4 regions of the Bacillus sp. H1a genome follow, and region 3 is predicted to be linked to each of the others. Evidence: predicted binding sites of a transcription regulator. Region 3 holds the regulator's gene; each other region holds the start of a gene.

Region 1 (8,285 bases), on a different contig from region 3:
GGAGATGATTCCAAGTTGAGTAAACAGAATATCAGCACAACAGTTTCAGGAGATTTAATTGTTACCCATCTAATTGGCAAGATAAAAACAGATGATGTTTATGAATGGTTTAATGGCTTTGAGCAGGTTTGTCAGCAATTCATTTCCGAGGGTCGGAAATACAAATTGTTGGTGAATAGAAAAGGATACACGCCAAATCATTTTTCTGTTCAAAAAGTATGGAAAGATAAGTTCTTCAATGAAACCATTTTGAATCACAGTAAGGCAATTGCGTTTCTCCTTGAAGAAGGGGAGATAATGAATTATTTACAACAATCCAATACAAAAGAATCTGTAAAATTTTTTGATGATTATGAACAAGCGCTAATTTGGTTGAATGAATATCCAATATAAAACCTTTATTGAACCAGTTGCTCTCAATAAACTGTTTTTTTATGCCGTAATGTTGCAGTTGTCATAAAATTCACTTGCTTACAAGTTTCCAACACCATTATTTTTCTTCGCAGATTCTTGTCCAATTGCTTGTGCGATTCTAAAAAACGAAACCAAAACAAAAAGAACAAACGCCTCTAAAAAACGTTTGTCCAAAGTTAATTACTATTTTAGCTAAGAAATAGATTACAATTTGTGAGTACGAGAAAGTCTTTTTATAAGATTAGGAAGGACAGAAGTTAATTCTTGTTTCATACGCTTCGTAAACGATGGATCTTTACCTGAAGTTGAAATAGTTACAACATATTCATCATTTCGTATGACGCCAGGTGTGTGAAATGATGATGCTGTACCATCACTTACAACGTTAACCCATTGGAAATCATGGGCGGCCTGTTTGACCATCAAATTTACAGTATGTTGATTTGTTGCCGCATAAATAAGATGGGCACCTTTAATGTCATCATTAGTAAAAGTTTTTTGCTTCCATGTAATATAAGGAAGCTCCTTCATTTCCTCACAAATCTCTGGGCTAATAACTGTGACAAGAGCACCTGTATCTTTTAATCCAGCCGCTTTTCGATATGCAATTTTACCACCACCAATTATAACAACTACTTTTTGATCTAGATTAAACATAAGAGGGTACATGCTATACATACACACATTCCTCCATTCGTTCTAATAATGCTAACTTCATATATGTATCAAACTGAAGACAATTACAAGTTGTAACGTGATCATATTTTTTTGTGTGCAATTTAATTTTTTGAAGCAACAATCCAGTAAAGAGAAGGTACGGCATAACATATACATGGGAAGTATTCGATGTTATATTTTTGAGCTCAGCGGTAAAAGAGGGAGTTCCTTTTGTTAAAAAGGAACAAGATACTGGCATACCGAGTTTTCTTTCGACAGCTGCACCAATTTGTTGTAACTCATATATGGGCTGAGGATCACTACTACCTCGTCCCACGAGCAGAACGCTACTACCTTGCATTGGCATAGTTTCACGTATGCGTTTTACTACAAGTTCAACCATACGTGGATGTGTACTAAAAGGTGGTGCAACTGAAAATGTTATATGTGGATATTTCTTTTGTATTTGCTCTATCTCAAAAGGAATATCACGTTTATAATGAGCAGCTGCAAATAATAAAACAGGTACAATCATTATTTCAGTTGCTCCCTCTATTACCGCTTCTGTAACTGCATCTTGAATGGTAGGAGTTGTGAGTTCAAGAAAAGCTATTTTTTGAATCCTTTCGTTACGTTCTTTCATAACAGAGTGAATAAAGTGAATGAATTGTTCGTTACCTTTTTGTAATCGGCTACCGTGTCCAACATATACAATTCCTTTCATTGTCTCACCATATCCTTATTCGTAATAATGTCTTGTAATGGATGATCTACGTTATGAAACCCGACTTTATTCGCATAGTGTAAAGTTGGAACGTCTGTATACGAGAAGGGAAGAGTAAGAATATGCATAAAGCCAAGACGTTTTACTTCTGCTAGAAACGTATCAATTGAAGCACGCCCTTCAAATACAATGCTATCCCATGAGAATTCAGAAAGCATACGTGAATGAATTTCATCGAAGCGATTATCAATTGTATACTCATGAGTCATCATATAAGAACCAGCACCAATTTTTTCTTGAATAAAAGCAATTCGGTTAATGTTTCGGCCTAAATAAATAGTAGAATGAGAAGAAAACTGTGCAGGTTTACTTAACAATCCATATTGCGTAAGCTTTTCTTGAACGGAAAGGTTCATATATTGAAGTTCCGCGTGTAAGGAACGAATATCTTTATGATGTTTACTGCATGATCGCATCAAGATTTCTATACTTTCAGCAGAACAAAATACAAGGCGATCAACGCTAAAAATCTCATTGATTTGTTCAGAGGTTAATGTGTATTCTTTTTTTTTGAAAGTTGGAATTTGATATATTTCTGCACCGCATTCTTGTAACATTTGTTTTATTGAACTTTCTTTATTTGTTGAAGATGCAAATAAAACTTTCTTGCCATGCAATGGTTTACGTTCTTTCCAAGCGATTTGGTTACGCAGGGAAACGACATCACCAACAATCGTCATCGAAGGGTTAGTAATATTTTCGTTTTTGACGTTATGAACAATTGTTGATAGTGTCCCTGTGACAACGCGCTGCTTTCCAGTTGTACCCCATTCAATGACTGCTACTGGCGTATCTTCTTTCTTTCCTGTTTGTAGTAAGTTTTCGCAAATTGTAGGTAAGTTTTTTATACCCATGTAGTAGGCGATAGTGTCGCTATTGTGGGATGAATTGAATTTTCCATGATCGGTTAAAGGACCTTTTGAATGTCCAGTTAATAAAGTTACGCTATTACTGTAGTCACGGTGGGTGAGGGGGATACCTGCGTAGCTACTAGCGGCGATGCTAGATGTAATACCTGGTACAATCTCGTATGGAATGTTCGCTGCTGCTAAAGTTTCTGCTTCTTCACCAACACGGCCAAAAATCGATGGATCTCCACCTTTTAAGCGGACAACAATTTTCCCTTCTTTCGCAAATTGAAGGAGGTGTGCGTTAATCATTTCTTGTCGCATAGTATGATTCTTTGGCATTTTTCCGCAATAAATAAGTTCGCATGTTTCTTTCGTATAACTAAGAAAGGTAGGATTCAATAAGCGGTCATATAAGACAATATCTGCACACTTTAAGCAATCTATCGCTTTTTTTGTAATTAGCCCTTCATCACCTGGTCCTGCACCAACTAAATATACATATCCGTTCATATTCGCACCTCGTCTATTTTGATTTAAAAGGAAGCCAGGGGAGGCTTCCTTTTGTAAATTACATATATATATAAATATTTTCGTCAATAACTTCTACTTCGTACGTTTGAATACAACCGTCATCAGGTTTTTGAACTTCACCTGTTATTAATGAAATTTTCCAATCATGCAGTGGACAAAAGACGAATTCCCCAGATACAATCCCTTCTGCTAATGGCCCATTTTTATGTGGGCAACGATTTTCTACAGCTCGAATATCGCCATTTGAGAGACGAAATAGGGCGATAGACATACCTTTCATTTGCACCTCTTTACCGATTTGAATAGGAAGGTCTTCTGCACGCATAACTTTTATTTTTTCTTTCGTTTGTAACATATAATGCACGCTCCTTATTTTACAGTTTCTACTTCATACATCGCTTTTAATGATTTTGTTTCTAGTGCTTGTCCCCATGCTTCCGTATATGTGCTACGAGCTGTTTGGAAACGCTCATTTAGCATCGTGACCATACTTGTATCTTGTAGTATTGTTTTTATGTGATCGAAGCCTAATCGTTCTGTCCAATAGGCAGTACGTTCTCCGTAAATACCAGTTTCACGATAAAATTGCATGTAAGCTGTTGCGATGCGAAGAACATCGTCTTCAGTAGGGACAATCATTACAAAATCAGCTTCACGTACTTCCGTACCACCATTTCCGCCGATATAAAGTTGGAATCCATTTTCGACACAGACAACGCCAAAATCTTTCGTAAGTACTTCCGCACAGTTACGTGGACAACCCGTTACACCCATCTTCATTTTATGAGGTGTATCTACCATTTCTAATGATTGTTCAAGTAACATACCAAGTCCTAATGAATCTTTCGTACCGAAACGACAGAAGCGAGAACCAACACATGATTTTACATTACGAAGAGATTTTGAATACGCATATCCAGAAGTCATATTTAAGTCAGCCCATACGTTAGGTAAATCTTGTTTCTTAACACCGTATAAGCCGATTCGGCTCGCACCTGTAATTTTCACAAGAGGGACGTCATATTTTTTCGCAACTTCAGCAATTTTCATTAAATCATCTGCTGTTGTAACGCCTCCGTACATGCGTGGAATAACAGAAAATGTACCATCATGCTGGATGTTACCATTCATTCTTTCATTAACGAAACGGGATGATTTATCATCTGCATATTCTTCCGGAATCGCCATACACAAATAGTAATTTAAAGCAGGGCGACATTTTGAACATCCGTCTTCATGTGCAAAACCAAGTACATTTCGTACTTCTTTTGGAGATTTTAAACCTTTCTCATGAATTGTCGCTACGACTACATCACGTGATAACGTTGTACATCCACACATACCAATAGATTGTGCAGAGGCATCAAAAGCATCTCCAAGTGTATGAGATAAAATTTGTTCAACAAGTGGACGACATTTACCACAAGATCCTGCGGCTTTCGTGCATCCTTTTACTTCTTCAAAAGTAGTTAATTCTTGTTCTAAAATGGCATGAACTATTGTGCCTTTCGTAACACCGTTACATCCGCAAACAGTGTCATCAGCACTCATAGTAGCAACGTTAAGTTCACTTTCTTCACCAGCTTTGTGAAGAAGGGAAGCTGCTGTATATTCTTGTATGTCTTCTTCTTTCTTTAACATGCTAAAGAGGCGTGTACCATCAGCGGTATCACCATATAAAACAATACCAACGACTTTATTGTCACGAATTAATACTTTTTTATAGGAACGTTTACATTCATCAAAGATTGATATTGCTTTCGTTTGATCATCTTCATAAATTTGGCCAGCAGAGAATAAGTCACAACCTGCAACTTTCAATTGTGTACCAACGATACTGCCCGCATATCCAGCAGTTTGTAAATGTGTTATATGTTTTGCTAATACTGCACCTTGGTCATAAAGTGGTGCAACAAGTCCATATGCAATACCGTCATGTTCTGCACATTCTCCAACCGCATAAATGGATTCATCATTCGTTTGCATATAGTCATTGACTACAATACCGCGATTTACAATTAAATCAGCATCTTTTGCTATTTGGGTATTCGGACGTATTCCAACAGCCATCACGATTAAATCACAATTTACAATTTCACCATCTTCAAATTGAATGCCCTCGACATGATCTGTTCCAAGAATCTTCACAGTTTTCTTTTCCATAAGAAATTTCATGCCTTGCGCTTCTAAATCTTCACGCAGTAAGGAAGCAGCTTTGGAATCTAGTTGCTGCTCCATTAAGCTCGGCATTAAATGAACAACATGTACATCCATCCCTAAGTCAATGAGGCCTCTTGCGGCTTCTAAACCAAGTAATCCACCGCCAATGACAACTGCTTTTTTATAGTCTTTAGCTCTGTTTATCATAAATTGTGTATCTTCAATTGTTCGAAATCCTGTCACACCAGGAAGGGTGGAACCTTCAACAGGTAATATAAAAGCACTAGATCCTGTTGCAATAATGAGTTTGTCGTATGTAAGAGTACGATTTTTTTCTGTAACAATGACTTTTTCTTCTCGGTCAATACTTTGAACTCTTTCGTTTGTATATAAAGTTATTTCATTTTCTTTATACCAACTATATTCATTCATAATAATGTCATGCATATTTGTTTTGCCTTGAAGAACATGAGAGAGCATAATACGATTGTAGTTTGGATGCGGTTCATCTCCAAAAATAGTAATATCATATAAACTACTATCATGTTTTAATATTTCTTCCATACAGCGTATTCCAGCCATACCATTTCCGATCATAACCAAACGTTTTTTCATATTCATTTCCCCTTTTATGTGAAATGTTGAACAAATAATTATATTTCCATTATAGAAAATCAAAATATAGGGAGATGTGATATTTATCACATTTTTATAATGATTCACAAATTGTTAAAATTCGGATTTATATGAAGGAAGAAAAGAAAAGGATATTTGGTTATGTGGACAGATAGCCAGATTGAATTGGAAGTATAAAGGGGAGATGGATGCTTAATAGTCTATGGGGGACCACTGATTAGAAGTTTTATTTTATGAGAGAATACGTTTTTTAGTGGCATTAAAGAAGAGAGAAAGGAGGAATAATCAATTGGGAATGAAGAATCCTCCGTTGAGAAAGTTTCATTTTTTAAAGGATTTCTGCTTCTAAAGCATTAGGGTCAATTATGTAACAGCCATTTTCATCGAGAACAATTAATTTTCTTCGTTTTAATTGACTTATTGTACGACTAACTGTTTCTCTTGAGGATCCAATCATATTGGCGAGCTCTCGATTTGTAAATTGTGTTTTTAATGTATAAGTATCATTTATCTGTGTACCATTTGATTTACATAAACGAAGTAATAACATAATAATTTGTTCATACGTATCATGAAGAATTTGTTCTTCTAATCTGTTTTGAAGGTCCACAATTTTTTCTCCTAGAACCTTAAATAATTTTATACATAATTCAGGGTACTGAATCAAAATCTTCTCAAAATCAGCGATTGGTGTAACGATTAATTGAGCAGTTTCAATTATTTCAGCATGAGCCGGAAAGACACCTCGCCTAAAGAAACCAGCGTGTGGGAACATTTCTTCAGCTTGAAGTACAGCCACAATTTGCTCTTTTCCAGTTGTATCAGTTTTTTGAATTTTTACTTTCCCTGAGTGGATAAAGAAAACACGGTCAAGTGGCTCACCTTGCATAAATACAAATGACTTAGATTTATATGTTCGTAAACTTGAAATATCTACAATAGGCTGTAGTTCTTCTTCTGAAAGTTCTTTAAAGAGGAAGACCTCTCGTAAATGTTTTTTAATCATTTCTTCATTCATAAATACAACTCCTTAATGCTAACTGATATATTTCTTCGATAAATTAAATTATATCAAGCTCTTCAGTGAAATAGTGGGGGGAAGTGTGAATGTTTTTTACACAATGAAAAAGCAGGACATGAGTATTTATACTCATGTCCTGCGCTTTATTTATGCTATCGTAATTGCACGCGGAAATAAAATGTTATTTTCTAAATGAATATGCTCAAATAAATCAGATTCAAGAGCTTCAAGGCGCTGGTAAACAAGTCGATAAGTGCCGCAAGCTCCTTCTGGAGGTGTAAAGTCATTTGTCACTTTACGAAGTTCTTTAATAATATTGCCAGCATGATTATGTTCATTTTCCAACGCATCTACTACTTTACGTAATTTTGCATAGTTTTCATCAGTTGGATTTTGTTCGAATTCTAAAATTAATGGGAAATCTTCCGTTTCTTCTTTAATTAAATGCTGTTCTAATTCAATCTTTAGTTCATGAAATAGCTTATGAATTTGAGCTAAATGAGGCTGACCTGCCCCATGAACACGTAATACTTTAGTCACATATGGACTTAACTGTGGCAACTCTTCATTTAAATAGCGATGATGCTTATTTATAACGTAATCAATCAATTCGCGATAAGAAGCAGTTTTCCAATCAATTTCAGATTCGTTTAATAGTTTCGTATTATGATAAAGAGTGTTTAACTCTGTGATAATCTCTGTTGCTGATAAATTCCGCTCATTAATAGCATCTATAAGTGGTCTATTACCACCGCAGCAAAAATCTATTCTATATGATTTAAAAAGATCACTAGCCTTTGGAAATTGTGTAACAATATCACCAATAATAGAAGTCTCAGTAAATGTATGCTCCATATGAATGCCTCCATAAAGTTTAAATTTAATATCTAAATGTAGAATAGCAGTAATTTAAAATCTATTTAGTGATATACATCACTTATTATGTGTTAATTACATCATTATTCGTTATGAAAGTAGTGAGCTGGAACTTTAAGAGGATTCTAATTCAAAAGGAGGGGGAAGTAATAGGACGTTTTGTACCAGAGACGAAGCCCGTGGATTTAGAAGTGGAAATTGAGGAAGTATAATAAAAAAGAAGCTCCTAATGAGCTTCTTTTTTATTATTATCTCTCACATGCGACTCCATCGCCATCACGATCAAGTTTAGAGCTATATCCTGGTTGACCTTTATATAAAGGAGCTTTTCCAGCATTTTTAACTTCAGTACAAT
Region 2 (8,285 bases), on a different contig from region 3:
TTCACATCCGCAAGTGGATACTTATGTCCAAGTGCCTCCCATTTATAGACACCGAGCTTATGATATGGCAACACTTCCACTTTCTTAACATTAGATAAGCTTTGAATAAAGCTTGATAATTTTTGCAGATCTTCTTCACCATCAGTAACACCAGGAACCAATACATGTCTTACCCAAATTGGTTTCTTTCTGTCTGATAAATAACGAGCAAATTGTAAAATATGTTCATTGGGTTTCCCTGTTAATTTACGATGTTTCTTTGAATCAATATGCTTCAAATCCAATAAAACTAAATCTGTATAATCCATTAAAATATTTAGCTTGCTTTGGAATTCTGGTTCTTCAGAATAACAACCGCCAGAAGAATCGATTGTTGTATGGATACCAGCTTCTTTGCACTTTTTAAACAACTCAATTAAGAAGTCTAACTGTAGTAGTGGCTCTCCACCGCTAACCGTTATACCGCCTCCAGAAGCTTCAATAAATGGAAGGTAACATGTCACATCCTGCATCACTTCTTCAACTGTTATTTCTTTTCCCTTACCAATCTCCCACGTATCAGCATTATGACAATATTGACAACGTAATAAACACCCTTGTGTAAATATGACATAACGAATCCCTGGGCCATCAACAGTACCACAAGACTCTACAGAATGTATTCTTCCTTTTACCATGTTACTTCCTCCTTTATTGAAACAGCCCCCCTCCACCATATATTAAAAGCAGAGGGGCACTTTTTTCACTTACATGCTTTCATGCATTGTACGGTTAATTACATCAATTTGCTGTTCACGAGTTAATTTAATAAAGTTAACAGCGTAACCAGATACACGAATTGTTAATTGTGGATATTTTTCAGGATGCTCCATTGCATCCATTAATGTTTCACGATTAAATACGTTAATATTTAAGTGATGTCCTTCTTTTATTGCGTATCCATCAAGCATAGATACTAAGTTACGTACTTGTACATCATCTTCTTTACCAAGCGCTTTTGGAATAATAGAGAATGTATTAGAAATACCATCTTGTGCATCTTCATATGGTAATTTAGCTACAGATAATAATGACGCTAATGCACCTTTTGTATCACGGCCATGCATTGGGTTTGCACCTGGTGCAAATGGTTCTCCAGTACGACGTCCATCTGGAGTGTTACCAGTTTTCTTACCGTATACAACGTTAGATGTGATTGTTAAGATTGACATTGTATGAACAGAATTGCGATATGTTTTATGTTTGCGAAGCTTATTCATAAATGTTTTCACAAGATTTACTGCGATTTGATCTACACGATCATCATTGTTACCGTATTTAGGGAAATCTCCCTCGATTTCGAAATCAACTGCAATACCATTTTCATCACGAATTGGTTTTACTTTTGCATATTTAATTGCACTTAAAGAGTCTGCTACTACAGATAGACCCGCGATACCTGTTGCCATCGTACGAAGAACGTTTGTATCATGAAGTGCCATTTCAATACGTTCATAGCTATATTTATCGTGCATGTAGTGGATAACATTTAATGTGTTTAAATATAGACCCGCTAACCATTCCATTGTCATATCAAACTTATGCATAACTTCTTCATAATCTAATACTTCAGAAGTAATTGGTGCGTACTCAGGACCAACTTGAGCTTTTGATTTTTCATCTTTACCGCCGTTAATCGCATATAATAATGCTTTTGCTAAGTTTGCACGTGCTCCGAAGAACTGCATTTGTTTACCAATTCTCATTGCAGATACACAACAAGCAATACCGTAGTCATCACCATATTCTGGACGCATAATGTCATCATTTTCGTATTGAATTGCTGATGTTTTAATAGACATTTTCGCACAGTAGTTTTTAAAGTTTTGTGGTAATTGTTTAGACCAAAGAACTGTTAAGTTTGGTTCTGGTGCTGGCCCTAAATTATCTAATGTATGCAAGAAACGGAATGAGTTCTTTGTTACTAATGGACGACCGTCTAGTGCAATACCACCGATAGATTCAGTTACCCAAGTTGGATCTCCAGAGAATAGTTCATTATAATCAGATGTTCTTGCAAATTTCACAAGACGTAATTTCATAATGAAATGGTCAACAATTTCTTGTGCTGCTTCTTCTGTTAAAGTACCATTTGCTAAATCTCTTTCAATATAAATATCTAAGAATGTAGAAGTACGTCCAAGGCTCATTGCTGCCCCGTTTTGTTCTTTAATTGCTGCAAGATAAGCGAAGTATAACCATTGGAATGCTTCTTGTGCATTTGTTGCTGGCTTAGAAATATCGAAGCCATGAGAAGCAGCCATTTGTTTTAATTCTTGAAGTGCACGCATTTGCTCAGATAATTCTTCGCGTAAACGCATTGTCTCTTCGCTCATTACACCACCAGTTAAATTAAAATCAGCTTTTTTCGCTTCAATTAAATGGTCTATACCATATAACGCTACGCGGCGATAATCACCGATAATACGTCCACGTCCATATGCATCTGGAAGACCAGTAATAACACCTGATTTACGAGCTGCTTTCATTTCTGGTGTATATGCATCAAATACACCTTGGTTATGAGTTTTGCGCCAGTCTCTGAAAATACTACTAAGTTCTTTGTCCATTTCATATCCATAAGCTTCACAAGCTTGTTCTGCCATACGAATACCACCATATGGTTGTAAAGAACGTTTAAATGGTTTATCAGTTTGGAAACCGACTACCTTTTCAATATCTTTATTTAAATATCCTGGTTCATGTGATGTAATAGAAGAAACAATTTTTGTATCCATATCAAGAACGCCACCGTTTTCACGTTCCTTTGTTGTTAAATCCATTACTTGATCCCAAAGTTTTTTCGTTGCCTCAGTTGCTCCCGCTAAGAAAGAGTCTTCTCCTTCGTAAACGTTTACATTATTTAAAATGAAATCGCGAACATCAATCTCTGCTTTCCATTTTTTACCTTTAAAGTTTTCCCACGCGTTTTTTACATTTTCTAATACTTGAGTCATCCTAATCTCCTCCATTTTTGATTAGTACAGGACTAAGATTTTTTATATAACAGCTTACACACTTAGAATACTACTTTTTTTCGGAAGTGGACGAAATAGTTGTGACATGTTTGTGAAATATTGAGCAAACTACTATATGCATAGTGTAAACTTCATTTTAAATCCTTTGTAATTAACCCTTTCTTTAAAGGTATTTTTTTGTACCCTTATATACGAGTCCTATTTTGTAATATAAGAACGATACCCATTGTAGAACTGTAATACTCTTATCTCCTAATCTGTTATAGTTTTTTTATAGCAGACTGAAAAGAAGTGTACCTATTAGGTACACTTCTTTTCACAATAAGATAAAGTGAAGCTTTGATCAGTGTGGGCTTTTAAGTCCAGCACTCCTCCAGAACCGCTATATAACTCCTCTATTTCTATTTCCAAGCGCTTCTTTGAAAAAAAAAGACTATCCAAAAAGGACAGTCTTTTACACTTCTATATTTCGTAACATCGTATAAATGTCATTATTCACTTTACCAAAGGATTTAATGTTATTTTGAATGTTAGATAATAAAACAACATACACACTTCCGTTTTTACTAAATCCATTTAAACAATTCCATCCTGGCATTACACCGTGATTCGAATAACTTCCTGGATCTACATACCATCCAAATCCATAATCCTTTTTCACAGCCGTAAACATTTGATTGTAACTCTCTTTTGAAATTAATTTTCCAGAGAATAGCGCTTCATTAAATAAATATAAATCATGCGCGCTTGTATATATATCACCGCAACCATATAGTTGTGACATACTCGGAATATTAGGTGTTGTCATATTATTATTTACTATTTTATAACCAGTTGATGGGAATCTTGTTTGTTCTAACGCTCTACCAAAACCAGAATGCTTCATACCAGCAGTAGCAAAGATGTGCTGTTTAATATATTCTTCTAATGGTTGCCCACTTACTTTTTCAACAATGTAGGCAAGTATGGAGTAATTCGAATCTGAATACTTCCATTTCTCTCCTGGAGCCCCAATACGCTTTTGGTTTCCTATTCGCCTTATCAATTCCTCATGAGAAATATCATCTTTTCCCTGCTCATATTCAGGAATTCCTGATGTATGTGTTAATAAATGTTTTAGCTGAATACCATTACCTTGAGGAAAATCCGGAATATACTTTGCAACTGTATCCTCTACTTGTAATTTATTTTGATCTTTCAATTGCATAATAGCAGTCGCTACAAACGCCTTCGAAATAGAGCCAATATAAAAAGTTGTTTCTGAATTATTCGGTACTTGCTTCTCTTTGTTCGCCATACCGTATCCTTTATTCAAAAGGACTTTCCCATTCTTCACAATAACGGCTGTCCCACTAAAACCTGTGCCCTGCAAATATTGATCCAATTGAGCGTTTTCATTAATTTCTTGAGGTGGTCCTTCTGCCTGCTTCTCAATTACTTGTGCTTGCTTTGCTAATTCTTCCTGTTCTTTCAGTTCTTTTTGTTTTTGAGCCTCTTGCTTCTTCATTTCTTCTTTCTTTTTTATCTCTTCTTGTTTCTTCATTTCTGCTGCTGCTTTTAAAGTTTCCTCTTTTTTATTATGCGCAACAATTTTTGTATACATGAAATATACAAGTGAAAATAGTAGGGCTAGAATAATTGTTCTTTTTATGTATACAATCGACCGATTTGCTTTCCCATTAACAGTATTTTTTTCCTGATCCATGATTACCTTTTTCCCCTTATTTACCGATAATTTAATTCATCTACACAAGACTTTTTCCACATCATTTCTGTAGATTAAAGACACTCCATTCTATGTCATCCCTACTTTATCACGCACCGAACATATTACCAACCTATATGTACAAAAAAGAAAAAGAAAATTTACAAAAGTAAGATTCACGTTATTTTTTTAACATAAAAAAGAGGATATCCTCTAAAAGACCGTTATTATCAATCTTTCGGGATATCCTCTTATCTAATTATTTATACGTGCTTTTTCATATCATCAGCAACAGACTCAACGTTTGTACCTACGATAACTTGTACACTTGTGTTACTTAATTTCATAACACCTTTTGCACCTGCGCGTTTTAATGCTGGTTCATTTACTAAACCTGCATCTTTCACTTGTAGGCGTAGACGCGTTGCACAGTTATCAATAACTGTTAAATTGTCTTTTCCACCTAAAGCAGCTACATAAGTTTCACCAATTGAACCAGCAACTGGCGCATCACCATCTTCAACTAACTCATCGTCATCTTCACGACCAGGAGTTTTTAAGTCGAACTTCTTAATTAAGAAGTAGAATACTACGAAGTAAATTGCTGCGTAAATTAAACCGATTCCCGCTAGTAACACTGGTTTTGTTGCAATACCGAAGTTTAAAACGTAATCGATTGCCCCGGCACTAAATGAGAAACCATCGTGAATGCCAAGTGTTGTTGTAATGAATAAAGAAAGACCTGTTAATACTGCATGAATACCATATAATACTGGTGATAAGAACATGAATGAGAATTCGATTGGTTCTGTAATACCAGTTAAGAATGAAGTTAATGCTAGACCAGCTAACATACCTGTAACCATTTTACGCTTTTCTGGTTTAGCAGCTGCAATCATTGCGAAACATGCTGCTGGTAAACCAAACATCATGATTGGGAAGAAACCAGTCATAAACATACCTGCTGATGGATCTTTTGCAAAGAAGCGTGCAATATCACCATGAACGATATCTCCAGCTGCATTTGTAAAGTCACCAAGTACAAACCAGAAGTATGTATTCATTACATGGTGTAAACCGATTGGAATTAATAAACGGTTTAATAATCCGAATAAACCAGCACCAACTGAACCTAAGTTCACGATACCGTGTGCTACTGCATCAATACCACTTTGAATTGTTGGCCAAACTTGACCGAATACTAATCCTAAAAGAAGCATTACAATCGAAGTAATAATTGGTACGAAACGTTTTCCAGCAAAGAATCCTAACCATTCTGGTAATTTAATCTTATAGAATTTGTTGTATAGTAATCCAGCAACAACCCCCGCAATAATACCACCAAGTATGGCCATATTTATTTTCGGCGTTAACGCCGCTGCTTTTGAAACCTTTGTCATTGTATCTGCTAATTTAGTTGGATCTACTGAACCAACTAAATCCTGAACACTTTTTAATTTATCATTCAGCTCTGCTGCTGAATATGCCTTACTTAGAGCATTCGTTGTATTTTGTAAAACAAGATATCCGATTGCCCCAGCAAGTCCAGCTGCTCCACTACCATCAACAGACAAACCGATTGCAACACCAATTGCAAAAATAAGTGCTAAATTATCAAAAATTGCTGCACCGGCCTGTGCCATAACAGGAATATTAAATACATCTTCTTGTCCTAAACGAAGCAATAATCCTGCTGCTGGTAGTACGGCGATTGGAAGCATTAACGCTTTACCAATACGTTGTAAAAACTGCAACATTTTAATTCCCCCTATCAAATTTATGAAATCGTTATCATTATAATGACGCTTTAGAAAACGCTTTCTATTACATAACCATAATAACATATAGTTGTATAGATGTGTAGTTTTTATTTCCGAACTTTTTATGGATAAGTTTTCTATTTCCAAACTGTTATACAAAAGGAAAATTCTCCTTATTAACTACAAAATGTACAGGCAAAAAAACTTATTATAGCACAGGTAACTTTCGTTTTATCATTCCACTTTTTCATGTTATTATTTATTTCCGAGCATATCGGGAATAGTAAACTTAGTTAATTCGAAATAGGAGCGTTGGTACTATGCAGTGCATTGAAACAAACAACTTACAACAGTTGTTAGAACAAGTAAAACCATATACGAAAAAAGGAAAACTTGCTACTTATATCCCCGAACTAGGAAATGCAAATCCAGATGATTTAGGTATTGCCATTTTCCATAAAGAGACAGAATATATTCATGCTGGTAACTCACAAACATTATTTACCCTTCAAAGTATTTCCAAAGTAATTACACTTGCCCTTGCCCTTTTAGATTGTGGTGAAGAATATGTATTTTCTAAAGTCGGAATGGAACCAACTGGTGATCCATTTAATTCTATTATTAAACTCGAAACAACAAGCCCTTCCAAACCTCTTAATCCAATGATTAATGCAGGTGCATTAGCTATTACAAGTATGCTTGCTGGTAATAATAACGAAGAAAAGATGGAACGTATTCTTCGATTTGTACGTGATATAACAGATAATCCTACTATTAATTATTCTTCTAAAGTTGCCACTTCTGAATTAGAGACAGCTTACTTAAACCGTTCACTTTGTTACTATATGAAACAAAATGGTATTATTGATAGCGATATTGAAGAACTTATGGATTTATATACACGTCAATGTGCAATTGAGGTTAACTGTATCGATTTAGCACGTATTGGTTTAATTTTTGCAATGGACGGATATGATCCATATAAGAAGAAACAAATTATTCCAGAACATATTACAAAGATTTGTAAAACATTTATGGTTACTTGCGGAATGTATAACGAATCTGGTGAATTTGCAATACGTGTTGGAATCCCTGCGAAAAGTGGTGTAGCCGGTGGTATTTTCGGTTGCGTAAAAGGTGAAATGGGAATCGGAATCTTCGGACCAGCTTTAGATGCAAACGGAAATAGTATCGCTGGTTTTAAAATTCTTGAACTCCTTTCTGCTCAAGAAAGTTGGAGCATATTTTAATTCGTAAGTTATCCTGCTATACTAGCAGGATTTTTTATTTCATGAAAATTTTAGTTCCACTAGGTATTAATATGCTGCCCAAAAACATTAAGGAAAGTTTCTCTTTATTATGCATATTTGCTCCCCTCTCCTGAATAATATAGTACAACCTAGCGCTATATGTGGAGGTGTAAAAGATGAAACTTATATTTCAAATGGCGAAACAACCTGTTCTTGAAAAAACAATTCTTCTTTTTATATTGAGTATTGTAGAAAGTTTGAAGCTAAAAGTTGTTTCACTCGATGAAGCACACCGATACATATTCAATTTAGAAGTGCTTGAACTATTAATGGATCGGAACATCGATGATCAAGTATTAGAACTTATTCATTTCGGAATGGGACTTGAAGACATTCACCATGTGCTTCCTGAAGAACTTGAGCATAGTATTGAAGAGCTAAAATGGCTTTGTATTCAAGTTTTAAGTGAATACAGCATGCACGAAGAATCTGAACAACTAATTGAAGATATACGCTAAAAAGCACCTATGTAGGTGCTTTTAATGCTTTTTCA
Region 3 (8,285 bases):
CATTGCTTTAATTTCTTCTGCAGTAATTGTATGCGGATGAAGTTCACTGTATACACCGAACTCACGAATTCGACGTGCTATTAACTGATTGTACTGACTCCCAAAATCTAAAACGATAATTGTATCGTGTTGCTTCTTCAAAATAATCACCCCAACGTTAGTTCTCGTATATAAATATTTTTACCAATTAGGCAAAAAGCATTACTAATATAATAAAAAAAGCCAGTCCTCCGCCTCTAGTCTCATAACAAAGAAAAGGCAGGGGTCTGGCTTTATAAAGAAAGATAGTCTTCCGCTCTTTATAAATATAAGACACACTGCCTTCATAGTCAGGTTGTTTGCGGTAACCCGGTAGAGACTCTCAAACCATATCATTGAGGATATATGAAGGATCGTTTTATATTATCTTCCTAGATTCTAACAATGAAGTATCAATATGGTCAAGAGAGAAAGCGACAAAATTCTACAGAAATTATTTTCCTTTTCTCAAAAACACAAAAAAACATCCGCTTCTATATAGAAGTGGATGTTTTTCGAGCGAACGGAATTACATCATTCCGCCCATACCGCCCATGCCCATGCCGCCCATGTCAGGCATTCCAGCAGCACCAGCTGGTTCTGGTTTATCAGCAACAACTGCTTCAGTTGTTAAGAACATAGCTGCAACAGATGCTGCGTTTTGAAGTGCAGAACGAGTTACTTTTGCTGGGTCTACGATACCAGTCTCAAGCATGTTTACCCATTCGCCAGTAGCTGCGTTGAAACCAACGCCTACTTTTTCGCCTTTTAGACGCTCTACAACTACAGATCCTTCTAGACCAGCGTTGATTGCGATTTGACGAACTGGCTCTTCTAGTGCACGAAGTACGATGTTGATACCTGTTGCTTCGTCGCCTTCAGCTACGATAGAAGCTACTTTCGTGTATACGTTCATAAGTGACGTACCACCACCTGCAACGATACCTTCTTCTACTGCTGCACGAGTTGAGTTAAGTGCATCTTCAATACGAAGTTTGCGCTCTTTTAACTCAGTTTCAGTTGCCGCACCTACTTTAATTACTGCTACGCCACCTGCAAGTTTTGCAAGACGCTCTTGTAATTTTTCACGATCGAATTCAGAAGTTGTTTCTTCTAATTGCGCACGGATTTGACCGATACGAGCTTCGATTTGTTGTGCATTTCCAATACCTTCAACTACAGTTGTGTTTTCTTTCGTTACAACAATTTTACCAGCGCGTCCTAAAGATGCAACTGTAGCAGATTTTAAGTCACGTCCTAATTCTTCAGTGATTACTTCGCCACCAGTTAAGATTGCGATATCTTCTAGCATTGCTTTACGACGGTCACCAAATCCAGGAGCTTTAACAGCTACTACATTGAATGTACCACGAAGTTTGTTCACTACTAATGTAGCCAATGCTTCGCCTTCTACATCTTCAGCAATGATAAGAAGTGGTTTACCTTGTTGTACCACTTGCTCTAATACTGGTAAGATTTCTTGAATGTTAGAAATCTTCTTATCAGTAATTAAGATGTATGGGTTATCAAGAACTGCTTCCATTTTGTCAGAATCAGTAATCATGTAAGGAGATGCATATCCACGATCAAATTGCATACCTTCTACTACGTCTAATTCTGTTGTGAATCCTTTAGATTCTTCTAAAGTAATAACGCCGTCGTTACCAACGCGCTCCATTGCTTCAGCGATTAATTGACCTACTTCTTCGTCAGCAGCAGAAATAGCAGCTACTTGTGCGATTGAAGATTTACCTTCGATTGGTTTAGAAATCGTTTTTAATTCTTCAATTGCAACAGTAACAGCTTTTTCGATACCTTTACGAAGACCCATTGGGTTAGCACCAGCTGTTACGTTTTTTAAACCTTCACGAATCATAGCTTGCGCCAATACAGTTGCAGTTGTCGTTCCATCACCAGCTACGTCATTTGTTTTACTAGCAACTTCTGCTACTAATTTCGCACCCATGTTTTCGAATGCATCTTCTAATTCGATTTCTTTTGCAATTGTTACACCATCATTTGTAATAAGTGGTGAACCGAATTTTTTCTCAAGTACAACGTTACGACCTTTTGGTCCAAGTGTTACTTTTACTGCGTTTGCAAGAGTGTCGACACCGCGAAGCATCGAACGACGTGCTTCTTCACTAAATTTAATATCTTTTGCCATAATAATTGACCCCCTTGAATTTTTAAATGTATATAATTAACCAATAATTGCTAAAATGTCACTTTCACGTAAAATCAAGTAGTCTGTACCTTCGTATTTCACTTCAGTACCTGCATATTTTGAGAAGATGATAAGATCACCTGCTGCTACCTCTAAAGCAACACGCTCACCATTTTCAAGCACTCGACCAGTACCTACTGCAATAACTTTACCCTCTTGTGGTTTTTCTTTTGCAGTGTCTGGTAATACAATACCACTTGCTGTTTTTTCTTCTGCTTGAACAAGTTCAATTACAACGCGATCACCTAATGGCTTTAGCATGAACAATAACCTCCTCATTTTGTTATGTAAATTTTATTTATTAGCACTCAACTCTCCCGAGTGCTAACACACTTATAATAATAAATAATCTCAATTTCTTTTGCAAGTAAAAAAATCATAATTTTTTCGCAAATTACTATATAAACGTTTCTATATATAATTGTTGTTTCTTCTACTACCTTTACTATATGAATCGTTGTTTCCACTTCTCGTATGTTACAATATGAAAGACACCCTAAGTTGTTTTCGCTACACGTACAACTTTTTCCTGTCTCCTATTTCATTTTTAAATACAGATTTACAAAAAAATCATAATACGATTGAACGTTTATATCACAGATAGGATATTTACATGTTATCCTACCTTATCTCATACACTAGAGTTAGAAAGGATGGTTAAGCCATTTGAAGAAACAATATTGGTGGATTATCGTTACATACATTTTAATGCAGTTATCTGGGATTGTTGGATTACCACTTCTCCTAAAAACAGGACTCTATGATAATAGAGAATTTACCATTGAGGAAAAAGGTCAAATCATAACTGGCCATTGGGCAATCATTAGCTTCTTTATTGCATTATGTATCGTACTTTGGTTACTTAAAACAGATATTCGTGACCGGCATTTAGATAAAATGCGCTCTTCTGCTCCAGCTACAATTGGATGGATTATTATCGGGTTCTTCTTAGCACTGTTCTCACAAAGTATTGCCGGTATGATTGAAATGCGTTTATTAGGGATTACACCTGGATCTGAGAATACAGCAAGGCTTATGGACATCGCAAGAACGACACCTTGGTTCCTTATTGTTATATCTATAATAGGGCCTATTTTAGAAGAAATCGTATTTAGGAAAATTTTATTTGGCACACTTTATAAGAAGTTTAACTTCTTTATTGCAGCTATCATTAGTTCGCTTGTATTCGCGGCGATTCATTTTGATTTTACTCACTTATTGGTATACACTTCTATGGGGCTCGTATTCGCCTTTTTATACGTAAAAACGAAACGAATTATCGTTCCTATTGCAGCTCATGTTGCAATGAATACATTGGTTGCAGTCGCTCAAGTTGTAGTAAGTAATGAGCACATTCAAGAAATGATTAAAGAAGCTGAAAAAATGCAAGGCTTTATCGGAGGATTTTTAATATGAGAAACTCACCATTGTTCATGGCTGCATTGTACTTCCTTCTTGGGTGTGTCTTCACACGCTTCGCCATTACGAACGTGACAGATACAATCTGGAATATGTGGACAATACTATTTGCAGTTATGGCAACAATTGATTTCAATTTGGCACTTCGCCTTATCTTAGTCAAATTCACAAAGAAAAAACAATAATAAAACGCAGAGGTTGTCCCCTCTGCGTTTTATTGTGGATAATTTTTCAAAAAGTAAACAAGCGTTTGTAACTCTACAGCTAAATCAATATGATGAATTCTTATATTCTCTGACACATTTAATCGTGCTGGCGTGAAATTTAAAATACCATGCACGTTCGTTTCTGCCAATCTATCTGCCACAGCTTGCGCTACTGTAGCGGGTACCGTTAATATTGCCACTTGTATATCAGTTGATAAACGCTCCTCTAATTCATCTAAATGATATACAGGAATTCCTCCGATTTCTGTTCCAACTTTCTCTTCACTAACGTCAAACGCCATTTCAATTTTTGTATTATTGTTTTTCGTGAAATTATAATGTAAGAAAGCGGTCCCTAAATTACCTACTCCAATAAGCGCTACACGTGTAATATCATCTTGGTCAAGTGTTTCACGGAAAAATGATAATAAATAATTCACGTTATATCCATACCCTTTTTTCCCTAACGCTCCAAAGTATGAGAAATCTCTTCGAATAGTTGCGGAATCAACCTTTACCGCTTCACTCAATTCGGCTGATGAAACACGTTGCTTACCAGAAAGAGATAAGTTTTGGATAAATCGATAGTATAGAGGCAATCGTTTAGCAGTGGCCTGTGGAATTTTCTGCTGATCCATATAACCTCTCCTCTCTTCCTATCTTTATTCATATACTTGAATCAAATTCAGAAGTTTAGCACTCATGAATTTCCTTGTATAATAAAGAGAAGAAGTATTCTCTCTTTATTTTAAACTATACACTATTTTTAGTATGATTGAGAAATATAAACATGGCAAAGTTAAGAAATTATTTGAGGTGAAAACATTGATTTTATTACAAGTGAATGGACTTTCGAAATTATACGGTGCAGAAACAATTCTTGCAAACATAAAATTGGAAGTACAAACAAAAGATCGTATCGCATTAGTCGGCCGAAATGGGGCCGGGAAATCTACATTATTAAAAATAATTGCCGGAGAGTTATCTCATGATGGTGGTGAAATTATAAAGCCGAAAGATGTCTCAATTGGGTATTTAGCTCAAAATACCGGATTAGAAACATCTTTAACAATTTGGGATGAAATGTTAACCGTCTTTACACATCTACAGCAAATGGAGACGAAACTTCGAAGGCTAGAGCAAGAGATGGGAAAAGAAGAAAACTTTTCAAATGCGGCTACATATGAGAGATTATTAGCTGATTATGACCAATTACAATTAGATTATAAAGATCAAGGTGGTTATCAGTACGAAGCGGATATCCGCTCAATTTTAAGTGGTCTTGGCTTCCCAGTTGAAACGCACCAGACGACAATTTCTACATTAAGTGGTGGACAAAAAACACGCTTAGCTCTTGGGAAATTATTATTAACTAAACCAGACTTACTTATTTTAGACGAGCCTACAAACCATTTGGACATTGAAACACTAACGTGGCTTGAACAATATTTACAAGGTTATCCTGGTGCGATTTTAATCGTTTCCCATGATCGCTATTTCTTAGATAAACTCGTTACACAAGTATACGAAATTTCTAATAAGGAAAGCAGACGATTTGTTGGTAACTACAGTAAATATTTAGACTTAAAATCAGCATTATATGAGCAAGAGATGAAACGTTATGAAAAACAACAAGATGAAATCGCTAAACTTGAAGACTTTGTTCAAAAAAATATCGCTCGTGCATCTACGACGAAACGCGCTCAAAGTCGCCGTAAACAATTAGACAGAATGGAATTATTAACTAGACCATTAGGTGATTCTAAATCAGCCTCCTTCCACTTCGATATTGAAAAACAAAGTGGAAATGATGTTTTGCAAGTAAAAGATGCAACTATTGGCTATGACGAGGAACCGATTATTGAACATGTAAATATGCGCTTAACTCGCGGTGACAGTGTTGCATTAGTTGGACCGAACGGAATTGGAAAATCCACATTATTAAAATCCATTGTGAATAAGTTACAGCTATTACACGGAGACGTTGCTTTCGGATCAAATGTATCTGTTGGTTATTATGATCAAGAGCAAGCCAACTTAACATCTTCTAAGCGAGTTTTAAATGAACTATGGGATGAATATCCCCTGCAACCCGAAAAAGAAATTCGCACTATACTAGGCAACTTTTTATTTACAGGGGATGATGTATTAAAACCAGTATCTTCTCTTAGTGGTGGACAAAAGGCTCGATTAGCTCTTGCAAAACTCATGATGCAAAAATCAAATTTATTAATTCTCGATGAGCCAACGAACCATCTTGATTTAAATAGTAAAGAAATTTTGGAGAATGCTTTAATTGATTATCCAGGTACTCTTCTATTCGTCTCACATGACCGCTACTTTATTAATCGCGTAACGACAACCGTTGTTGAGTTATCAACAGAAGGTGCACAGGAATATTTAGGTGATTACGATTACTACGTTGAAAAGAAAAATGAAATGATTGAGCGTGCAGAATTTGAACAACAAGAAGATGAAGTACCTGTTCAAAAAGTAGTTGCACAAGAAAAATTAAATTATCTCGAAGAAAAAGAACGTAAAAAGTTAGAGCGTCAACGTACTCGAAAAATTGAAGAACTAGAACAAAATATCTTAGGCTTAGAAGAAGAAATTGCTACATTAGAAGATCAGCTTTGCTTACCAGAAATATATGCAGATTATGAAAAGGCTAGTGAAATTACAACTAAAAAGCACACACTACAAGAACAACTTGAAGCTTGTATGGCAGAATGGGAAGAACTACATTTATAAAATAACTCTAACAAGGTAACTTAAATGACTAAAGTTACCTTGTTTTTTATTTCCCAAAAAAGAATATATTTAAAGGTCAGACTTCACCTGATTTATCCACAAGTTTATGCACATATCCACCTTTATAATATAAACTCCCAAATAACTTTTCCACATTATCCACAACCACGTAAAAAGTTATACACATTTTATGTACACAAAAAAACCATATTATCAACAGATAATATGGTTTTTATCCACAGGATGTGGTTAATTTTGTGTATAACTACGCTTCAATATCTAATCCTGGATTTGCATTTAAAGCTAATGTCGCGCGTTTTCCTTGTTCGTATGCAATTGTACCTGCAGCCGCAATCATCGCTGCATTATCTGTGCATAAAGATAGAGGCGGAATAATTAGCTCAATATTTTCTTTCTGTGCAAATTCTGCCTCTAAACGCGCACGAAGCCCTTTATTAGCAGCTACTCCACCAGCAAGAAGCACTTGCTTTACATTATAAGCATCTGCTGCACGAGACGCTTTCGTTACGAGTACATCTATTACACTTTCTTGGAAACTTGCTGCTAAATCTTCCGGTGCAATTTCTATACCGCGTTGTTTTGCGTTATGCACAGTGTTGATAACTGCTGATTTTAATCCACTAAAGCTGAAATCATACGAATCAGGTTCTAGCCACGCACGAGGCAAATCAATTGTTGGTTTTCCTTCATGCGCAAGGCGATCAATATGAGGACCACCTGGATAAGGCATTGATAATGTACGGGCTACTTTATCGTAAGCTTCTCCCGCTGCATCATCTCGCGTTTCACCAATCACTTCAAATGAACCATGTTCTTTCATATAAACAAGCTCTGTATGCCCACCAGACACAACAAGTGATAGTAACGGGAATTGCACTTCTTTTACTAAACGGTTCGCATAAATATGGCCAGCGATATGATGAACACCAACTAGAGGAATATCATGAGCAAAGGCCACTGCTTTTGCTGCATTTACACCTATTAAAAGCGCACCAACCAAACCTGGCCCTTCCGTTACAGCAATTGCATCAATATCCTCAAAAGTGATGTTCGCTTCTTTTAAAGCTTCTTCTAACACAACTGTAATTTCTTCTACATGGTGACGGGATGCAATCTCTGGTACAACTCCGCCAAAACGCTTATGACTTTCAATTTGTGATGCAACGACGTTCGCAATGATTTCCGTTCCATTTTTAACAACCGCTACCGCTGTCTCATCACAGCTTGTTTCAATACCAAGTATAATCGTATTTTTTTCCATTATATATTCACCCACATTACAAGACCATCTTCCTGATTGTCTGCATAGTATCGTTTACGAATCCCACCATTTTGAAATCCGTATTTCCTGTATAACTGCTTTGCTACTTCATTTGACACGCGTACTTCAAGCGTCATTGTTTTTACTCCTAATCCTTTCGCTTCGGAAATGACTTCTTTCAATAAGGCATCTCCTAGCTTTTGACCTCTGTATTCTGGCAGGATAGCTATATTTGTTATATGTGATTCATCAAGAATTATCCACAATCCACAATATCCAATTACGAGACCATCTTTTTCTAACACAACATAATGTGCATGTTCATTCATCTCTAATTCACGGTGAAAGGCATCTGCAGTCCAAGGAGTTGAAAAAGATGCTT
Region 4 (8,285 bases), on a different contig from region 3:
GAAGTTTTCGCCCATTATGAGGACATTTTAGAGGATGTAGTTAACAAGTCATTTGGCAACGTATTAGAATTCGGTGTTGGTACTGGCAATTTAACAAATAAATTATTACTTGCTGGTCGCACAGTTTACGGTATAGAACCGTCACGCGAAATGCGTACTATTGCAAAAGAGAAATTACCAAAAGAGTTTTCAATTACAGAGGGTGACTTTCTTTCATTTGAAGTCCCAAATTCAATTGATACTATTGTGAGCACCTATGCATTTCATCATTTAACAGATGAAGAAAAAGACGTAGCAATTGCGAAGTATAGTCAATTGCTAAACAAAGGTGGTAAAATAGTGTTTGCTGATACGATATTTGCAGATCAAGATGCATATGATAAAACTGTTGAAACAGCAAAACAAAGAGGTTTTCATCAGTTAGCAAACGATTTGCAAACAGAATACTATACACGTATTCCTATCATGCAATCTATTTTTGAAAACAATGGCTTCCATGTAACGTTTACGAGATTAAATCATTTTGTATGGGTAATGGAGGCAACTAAGCAATAGAAAGAGGGATTAGATTGAGAATTGCTGTAATTGGAGCAATGGAAGAAGAAGTACGTATTTTACGTGACAAACTAGAACAAGCAGAAACAGAAACTGTTGCAGGTTGTGAATTTACGAAAGGGCTATTGGCAGGACATGAAGTAATCTTGCTAAAGTCTGGTATTGGTAAAGTAAATGCAGCGATGTCAACGACAATTTTATTAGAAAGATATAAACCTGAAAAAGTAATCAACACTGGTTCAGCTGGTGGATTCCATCATTCTTTAAATGTTGGAGATGTGGTTATTTCAACAGAAGTTCGTCATCATGACGTAGATGTTACAGCATTTAACTACGAATATGGTCAAGTGCCAGGAATGCCACCTGGATTTAAAGCTGATGAGGCATTAGTTGCATTAGCTGAGAAATGTATGCAAGCAGAAGAAAATATTCAAGTTGTAAAAGGTATGATTGCAACAGGTGATTCATTTATGAGTGATCCGAACCGCGTTGCAGCAATTCGTGATAAATTTGAAGACCTTTATGCAGTAGAAATGGAAGCAGCAGCTGTTGCGCAAGTATGCCACCAATATGAAGTTCCGTTTGTTATTATTCGTGCACTTTCTGATATTGCTGGTAAAGAATCAAATGTTTCATTTGATCAATTTTTAGATCAAGCAGCTCTTCATTCTACAAACTTTATCGTAAAAGTACTAGAAGAGTTAAAGTAATGTAACAAAAAGGCAACTGTCTCATATAAAGAAAATACATACAGTTGCCTTTTCTTTATTGGCAAATAAGGGGGAGAACACGATGAATGTATATCGTGGCGTTCATGAGTTGATTGGCCATACACCAATCGTAGAAATTACTCGTTTTTCACTTCCGAAAGGAGTCCGTTTATTTGCAAAGCTTGAATTTTACAACCCAGGCGGAAGCGTTAAGGATCGTTTAGGAAGGGAATTAATCGAAGATGCACTAGAAAAAGGGCTTGTTACCCAGGGCGGAACAATTATTGAACCGACGGCTGGAAATACTGGCATTGGACTGGCACTTGCAGCGTTAGAACATGATTTACGCGTCATTGTTTGTGTACCAGAAAAATTTAGTGTTGAAAAGCAAGAATTAATGAAAGCGTTAGGTGCAACGGTCGTGCATACACCGACTGAGCAGGGAATGACCGGCGCAATTGCAAAGGCAAAAGAATTAGTAAAGGAAATACCAAATTCATACTCTCCAAGTCAGTTTGCTAATGAAGCAAATCCTCGTGCTTATTTCAAAACACTAGGTCCTGAACTTTGGGATGCACTGAATGGAGAGATTAACATATTTGTTGCAGGGGCAGGAACTGGCGGTACGTTTATGGGAACTGCGTCTTATTTAAAAGAGAAAAACATTGATATTAAAACGGTTATTGTAGAACCAGAAGGCTCTATTTTAAATGGTGGTAAGGCTGGCTCACATGAAACAGAAGGAATTGGTCTTGAATTTATTCCACCATTTTTAAAAACATCTTATTTCGATGAAATTCATACGATTTCTGATCGAAATGCATTTTTACGTGTAAAAGAATTAGCGCAAAAGGAAGGTCTTCTCGCTGGAAGTTCTTCAGGAGCGGCATTCCATGCAAGCTTGCTTGAGGCTGAAAAAGCAAAACCAGGTACAAATATTGTAACGATTTTTCCAGATAGTAGTGAGCGTTATTTAAGTAAAGATATATACAAAGGATGGGAATAAAAAATGAGAGCAAAGACAAAGTTAATTCATGGTATTCGCATAGGAGAACCTTCAACTGGATCTGTAAACGTACCGATTTATCAAACGAGTACGTACAAACAAGAAGCAGTTGGTAAGCATCAAGGATATGAATATTCACGAACAGGTAATCCAACTCGTTCAGCTTTAGAAGAAATGATTGCAGTATTAGAAAATGGTCATGCTGGATTTGCATTTGGTTCAGGGATGGCAGCTATTACAGCAACAATTATGTTATTCTCAAAAGGAGATCACGTCATTTTAACAGATGATGTTTACGGTGGAACATACCGCGTTATTACAAAAGTACTAAACCGTTTCGGCATTGAGCATACCTTTGTAGATACAACAAACCTAGAGGAAGTTGTAGAAGCAATTCGCCCAAATACGAAAGCGATTTATGTGGAAACACCGACGAATCCGTTACTGAAAATTACTGATATTAAGAAAATATCCACTCTTGCAAAAGAGAAAGATTTATTAACAATTATTGATAACACATTCATGACGCCGTATTGGCAGTCACCAATTTCTTTAGGAGCAGACATTGTACTTCATAGTGCAACAAAATATTTAGGTGGGCATAGTGATGTGGTTGCAGGCCTAGTAGTTGTAAATAGCCCACAATTAGCAGAAGACCTTCATTTCGTACAAAACTCAACAGGAGGCATTCTTGGACCACAAGATAGCTTCTTACTACTTCGTGGTTTAAAAACACTAGGAATTCGTATGGAAGAGCATGAAACGAATTCACGTGCAATTGCCGAGTTTTTAAATAACCATCCAAAAGTAAATAAAGTATATTATCCAGGTCTTGAATCGCATCCAAATCACGAATTAGCAACAGAACAAGCAAATGGATTTGGTGCAATCATCTCATTTGATGTAGATAGTGAAGAAACATTAAATAAAGTGCTAGAAAAACTACAATATTTTACACTTGCTGAAAGCTTAGGAGCAGTAGAAAGCTTAATTTCTATTCCATCACAAATGACACATGCATCTATTCCAGCTGATCGCCGTAAAGAATTAGGAATTACAGATACATTAATTCGTATTTCTGTCGGTATTGAAGATGGTGAAGATTTAATTGAAGATTTAGCACAAGCGTTAGCATAATAAGAAAGCACTGCTTATAGAGCAGTGCTTTTTTAAAAGGTTAATTTGTGAAATGTTTCACAAATTAGACACACACAAATGAAATGATTTCCTGTATATTAAATTCATGAAATGTTACTCACGAACAAACTTGTGAAATATTTCACAAACAATGAGATTCATGTAAGAAGGCAACTCTATTTTTTTTACGATAATAGGGACTTATTTTGACCTATAGGGACATATAAGGACCACGATAGTAGAATAGGAGGAAATTTACATGGTAGTCAAAGAGAAAGTTGTAAATGAAATGCAAGAGGTAAAAGAGATGATTGATACGTTAGTGAAGAACGGTCAAAAAGCTTTACAAGCATTAGATAGTTTTACACAAGAGCAAATTGACAACATTGTTCATGAAATGGCGCTTGCAGGTGTTGATCAACATATGCCGCTTGCGAAGTTGGCTGTTGAAGAAACGGGCCGTGGTGTATATGAAGACAAATGCATTAAAAATATTTTTGCCACTGAATATATTTGGCATAGCATAAAGAAAGATAAAACGGTAGGAATTATTCACGAAGATCCTCATGAAGAAATAATAGAAATTGCGGAACCTGTCGGTGTAGTAGCAGGAGTAACACCAGTAACTAATCCAACGTCGACAACGATGTTTAAAGCATTAATCGCAATAAAAACGAGAAATCCAATTATTTTCGCATTTCACCCTTCTGCACAAAATTGTTCCATTGCAGCGGCGAAAACAGTATATGATGCAGCAGTGAAGGCTGGTGCACCAAAGCACTGTATTCAATGGATTGAAAGACCTTCTGTCGAAGCAACGAAACAATTAATGAACCATGAAGGTGTTGCACTCGTTCTAGCAACTGGAGGAGCTGGTATGGTGAAATCAGCTTATTCTACTGGCAAACCAGCGTTAGGTGTAGGCCCTGGTAATGTACCATGTTATATAGAGAAATCGGCACACGTTAAACGAGCTGTTAATGATTTGATTTTATCGAAAACGTTTGATAACGGAATGATTTGTGCATCAGAACAAGCTATCATTGTAGATAAGGAAATTTATGATGATGTTAAAACAGAAATGATTGCAAATAATTGTTACTTTGTAACAGAAGAAGAGAGAAAAAAATTAGAGAAACTTGTTATTAATGAAAATACATGTGCAGTAAATAGTGATATTGTTGGGAAATCAGCACAGTACATTGCCGAATTAGTAGGGATTACTGTACCTGAAGATACAAAAATTCTTATAGCTGAAATTAAAGGGATCGGAGCAGCGTATCCACTATCTCGTGAAAAACTGAGCCCAGTATTAGCTTGTGTAAAAGCAAATTCATTAGAAGAAGGATTAACATACTGCGAAGGAATGCTAGACCTTGGTGGCTTAGGGCATTCAGCAGTCATTCATTCTACAAATAAAGAAGTACAAAAACAATTTGGATTACGCATGAAAGCTTGCCGTCTCATCGTAAATGCACCTTCATCACAAGGGGGAATTGGCGATATATATAACGGATTTATTCCATCACTTACGCTTGGTTGTGGTTCTTACGGGAAAAACTCAGTTTCCCAAAACGTAACGGCGACTCATTTATTAAATATAAAAAGGCTGGCAAATAGAAAAAAGAATATGCAATGGTTCAAATTACCACCAAAAATTTATTTTGAAAAACATGCGACAGCATATTTAGAAAACATGCCCAATATTTCACGTGCATTTATTGTAACGGATCCAGGAATGGTGGAGCATGGTTATGTAGATACAGTTACACACTATTTACGTAAACATGTAAATGATGTGAAAGTTGAAGTTTTCTTTGAAGTCGAGCCAGATCCATCAGATGAAACTGTTTTTAAAGGTGCGGACATGATGAAAAGCTTTAAACCAGATGTAATTATCGCACTTGGTGGTGGTTCAGCTATGGATGCAGCAAAAGGGATGTGGCTATTCTATGAGCACCCAGAAACAACATTCTATGGAATTAAACAGAAGTTTTTAGATATACGAAAACGCACATGTAAATATCCGAAATTAGGAAATAAAGCGCAGTTTGTTGCAATTCCAACAACATCAGGAACAGGGTCAGAAGTGACGCCATTTGCGGTTATTACAGATAAGAAAAATAATATAAAGTATCCGCTCGCAGATTATGAATTAACACCAGATGTAGCGATTGTTGATCCGCAATTTGTAATGACAGTACCGCCTCATGTAACAGCAGATACTGGCATGGACGTATTAACACATGCAATTGAAGCATATGTGTCTGTTATGGCAAATGATTATACAGATGGTTTAGCATTAAAAGCAATTGATCTCGTATTTAAGTATTTACCGAGAGCATATAAAGATGGAAATGATGAAGAAGCTCGAGAAAAAATGCATAATGCTTCCGCAATCGCAGGCATGGCATTTGCAAATGCATTCCTAGGTATTAATCACAGTTTAGCACATAAACTTGGACCAGAATTCCATATTCCACACGGACGTGCAAATGCAATTCTTATGCCGCACGTAGTCCGCTATAATGCTATTAAGCCAAGAAAACACGCATTGTTCCCAAAATATGAGCACTTTGTAGCGGATGAACGCTATGCACATATTGCGAGAATGCTCGGACTTCCAGCAAGCTCAACAGCAGAAGGTGTGGAATCACTCGTTCAAGCAATTATTGCGCTTGGAAAAAAATTGAATATTAATATGAGTATTGCAGGACAAGGAGTTGCTAAAGAACAATTTGAAGAGGTTGTCGGAGTGTTAGCAGAAAGAGCTTTTGAAGACCAATGTACAACAGCTAATCCAAAATTACCGCTCATTTCAGAACTGAAAGAAATTTATATGGAAGCATATAAAGGCCTGTAATAGATATGAAAGAGTCGCATTTAAGCGGCTCTTTTTCTTTGGAAAACATCTCCCAGATTGGCTCTATTTACTTGTCTTTAAGTTTTATAGAATATGATACAGTGAGGAGGGGAGTGATAAATAAATGAAAGAATTACAACAAAAAATAGCAGATTATATCCGATTCGGACAAGTGCTTCTTGCAGTAAGTACATTTTTGATGGTTGGTTTATTAATTCCGAATGGAGCAAAAGAGACGTTACAAACTTTTGTTATGATGGGGAGTATCATATTATTTTTAAGTTTGTCATTCCTCTTCTTTAAGCGTGCTAAAGCGATGCGTGATCAATTAGAGGAGAGCGAATATGAAGAAAATTGTTAAATGAGGCGCTACGAAAAGAAGAACTCTTTTTGTAGCGTTTTTTCGTTTTTGTAGAAAATGTATGTGTTTTATATTGACAATGATAATCCTTATCAATTAAAGTAGAATAGTAATTAGTGATTATCATTATCAATTAAAGGTGAAAGAATGAAAAAATCCATTACGCTTTTCACAGTGATCTTATCTATTTTTTTCTTATTAAAATGTACATATTAAAGCTGGAGAAATTGCTAGTTTAATCGGTCCTAATTGACCACAAGAGTTCTTATGTGCGGTAAACTTTCCACTTGAAAAATTGGAAAGTTTACCGCCCGTTAGAACGGGATAAGTATCTAGTATATTTCGAAAGCCTACACCCCCCTCAGTTGTAGTTTTCTTTATACTAGTTATGATATGGATGCAGTAGACACTCTTTTGTCTACTGCTTTTTTTTTGATATAATACAACTTGTTAAGACTGAATCTTCTTTCTTTTTAGTGGTTTTCTTAATACAAAGCATTCAACACTTACGTAATTTGAAATATGTTGTTATGTAATGAGGTTCAAAATGATGGGAGTGAATAAAAAGAGTGTTCCATACAGATCGCCTACAATTTCGCAAATATACAATGGATGATTTACAGTTCTACGCTTCGTTATGGGGGAATGAGAAGGTAATGCGTTATATTGGAAATGGAACGTTAAAAACATATATGCAATGCAAAAAAAGTTTGGAGGAGTGGGTACTTCCGAATTATAAAAATGGCCTCGGTTTATTTGTAATGATTGAAAAGGAAACGGGCATACGAATTGGTCATGCAGGGCTTGTCAAGCAGAAAGTAGATGGAAAAGAGGAAATTGAGATTGGTTATTGGCTACTTCCTAAGTATTGGGGGAAAGGATATGCGAAAGAGGCCGCGGCAGCATTTCGAGACTATGGTTTTCAAGCGTTACAAATGAATAAATTAATTTCACTTATTAATCCGAACCACCCAGCTTCAATATTTGTCGCTAGAAAAACAGGGCTTAGCTATGAAAAAACAACTGCATTTCATGGAATTGATGTCCTAGTTTATTCTATTAGGAGAGTTGGATGAAAAAATTCACTTTTTTAAAGGTGAAATGTCCTTTTTGAAGAATGGTATATAAAAATAAAAGGAGGGATTAAATGTATATTTATCATAATGGACTAATTATTCGTGAAGGAACGAATGGAGTGCCAGCATATGCAATTAAAACATTATTTGAAGATGCTGGCTGGAGTAATGATAATATCCCTTCTTGGCAAATTGAAAAATTTACGATAGCATTTGAAAATTCAACATGGGCTTTCACAATTTGGGATGAAGAAGAGATGGTCGCGATGGTTAGAGTGATTTCTGATCAAATCATGGTTGCTAACATAGTAAATTTAGTTGTGAAGTGTGAGTATAGAGGAAAAGGATTAGGTAAGAAACTTGTGGCTCTTTGTTTGCAAAAGCTTCCACATGGCGATTGGTTTGCGCATACATCTGCTAACAATTTTGATTTTTATAGAAGCTGTGGTTTTGAAGTAAGAGAGTTATCAAGAAATGGAACATGTGCGTACTATGGGTATCAAGTGGCAAAAAGGGATGGCCATCGATAAATGAGCGGAAAGTAAAGAAAAATCATAGTTAAGTAATTCTGATTCTT

The links. The regulator Rex, encoded in region 3, represses fermentation and respiration genes when NADH is low (regulators of the CRP and FNR family bind a similar motif). The targets are predictions, from matches to a motif close to TTGTGAAATATTTCACAA.
Region 1: the regulator Rex is predicted to act here: its motif matches at 6,029-6,046, upstream of nirB (nitrite reductase large subunit NirB).
Region 2: the regulator Rex is predicted to act here: its motif matches at 3,107-3,124, upstream of pflB (formate C-acetyltransferase).
Region 4: the regulator Rex is predicted to act here: its motif matches at 3,539-3,556, upstream of adhE (bifunctional acetaldehyde-CoA/alcohol dehydrogenase).

Annotation. Positions count from the first base shown of each region.
Region 1 is NZ_AYMH01000077.1:197-8,481, reverse strand. Features, by position in the region: gene U860_RS0128235 (hypothetical protein) at 1-393, shown strand, start outside; gene U860_RS0128230 (precorrin-2 dehydrogenase) at 619-1,092, opposite strand; gene U860_RS0128225 (sirohydrochlorin chelatase) at 1,085-1,795, opposite strand; gene U860_RS0128220 (uroporphyrin-III C-methyltransferase) at 1,792-3,216, opposite strand; gene nirD (nitrite reductase small subunit NirD) at 3,275-3,592, opposite strand; gene nirB (nitrite reductase large subunit NirB) at 3,607-6,012, opposite strand; gene U860_RS0128205 (Crp/Fnr family transcriptional regulator) at 6,362-7,051, opposite strand; gene ric (iron-sulfur cluster repair di-iron protein) at 7,202-7,909, opposite strand; partial or broken gene U860_RS36680 (glutathione peroxidase) at 8,023-8,142, shown strand; partial or broken gene U860_RS32165 (excalibur calcium-binding domain-containing protein) at 8,179-8,285, opposite strand, start outside.
Region 2 is NZ_AYMH01000023.1:25,234-33,518, forward strand. Features, by position in the region: gene pflA (pyruvate formate-lyase-activating protein) at 1-677, opposite strand, end outside; gene pflB (formate C-acetyltransferase) at 747-2,996, opposite strand; gene U860_RS0111835 (serine hydrolase domain-containing protein) at 3,472-4,722, opposite strand; gene nagE (N-acetylglucosamine-specific PTS transporter subunit IIBC) at 4,986-6,479, opposite strand; gene glsA (glutaminase A) at 6,803-7,732, shown strand; gene U860_RS0111850 (DUF3969 family protein) at 7,909-8,250, shown strand; gene U860_RS35855 (hypothetical protein) at 8,272-8,285, opposite strand, start outside.
Region 3 is NZ_AYMH01000035.1:5,581-13,865, forward strand. Features, by position in the region: gene guaA (glutamine-hydrolyzing GMP synthase) at 1-144, opposite strand, end outside; purine riboswitch at 307-408, opposite strand; gene groL (chaperonin GroEL) at 548-2,185, opposite strand; gene groES (co-chaperone GroES) at 2,222-2,506, opposite strand; gene U860_RS0116360 (type II CAAX endopeptidase family protein) at 2,912-3,661, shown strand; gene U860_RS0116365 (YdiK family protein) at 3,658-3,849, shown strand; gene U860_RS0116370 (redox-sensing transcriptional repressor Rex) at 3,879-4,508, opposite strand; gene U860_RS0116375 (ABC-F family ATP-binding cassette domain-containing protein) at 4,696-6,621, shown strand; gene tsaD (tRNA (adenosine(37)-N6)-threonylcarbamoyltransferase complex transferase subunit TsaD) at 6,887-7,903, opposite strand; gene rimI (ribosomal protein S18-alanine N-acetyltransferase) at 7,903-8,285, opposite strand, start outside.
Region 4 is NZ_AYMH01000005.1:37,040-45,324, forward strand. Features, by position in the region: gene U860_RS0103125 (class I SAM-dependent methyltransferase) at 1-555, shown strand, start outside; gene mtnN (5'-methylthioadenosine/S-adenosylhomocysteine nucleosidase) at 570-1,265, shown strand; gene U860_RS0103135 (O-acetylserine dependent cystathionine beta-synthase) at 1,348-2,271, shown strand; gene U860_RS0103140 (bifunctional cystathionine gamma-lyase/homocysteine desulfhydrase) at 2,275-3,408, shown strand; gene adhE (bifunctional acetaldehyde-CoA/alcohol dehydrogenase) at 3,668-6,271, shown strand; gene U860_RS0103150 (YrhC family protein) at 6,396-6,632, shown strand; gene U860_RS0103155 (GNAT family N-acetyltransferase) at 7,202-7,708, shown strand; gene U860_RS0103160 (GNAT family N-acetyltransferase) at 7,780-8,238, shown strand.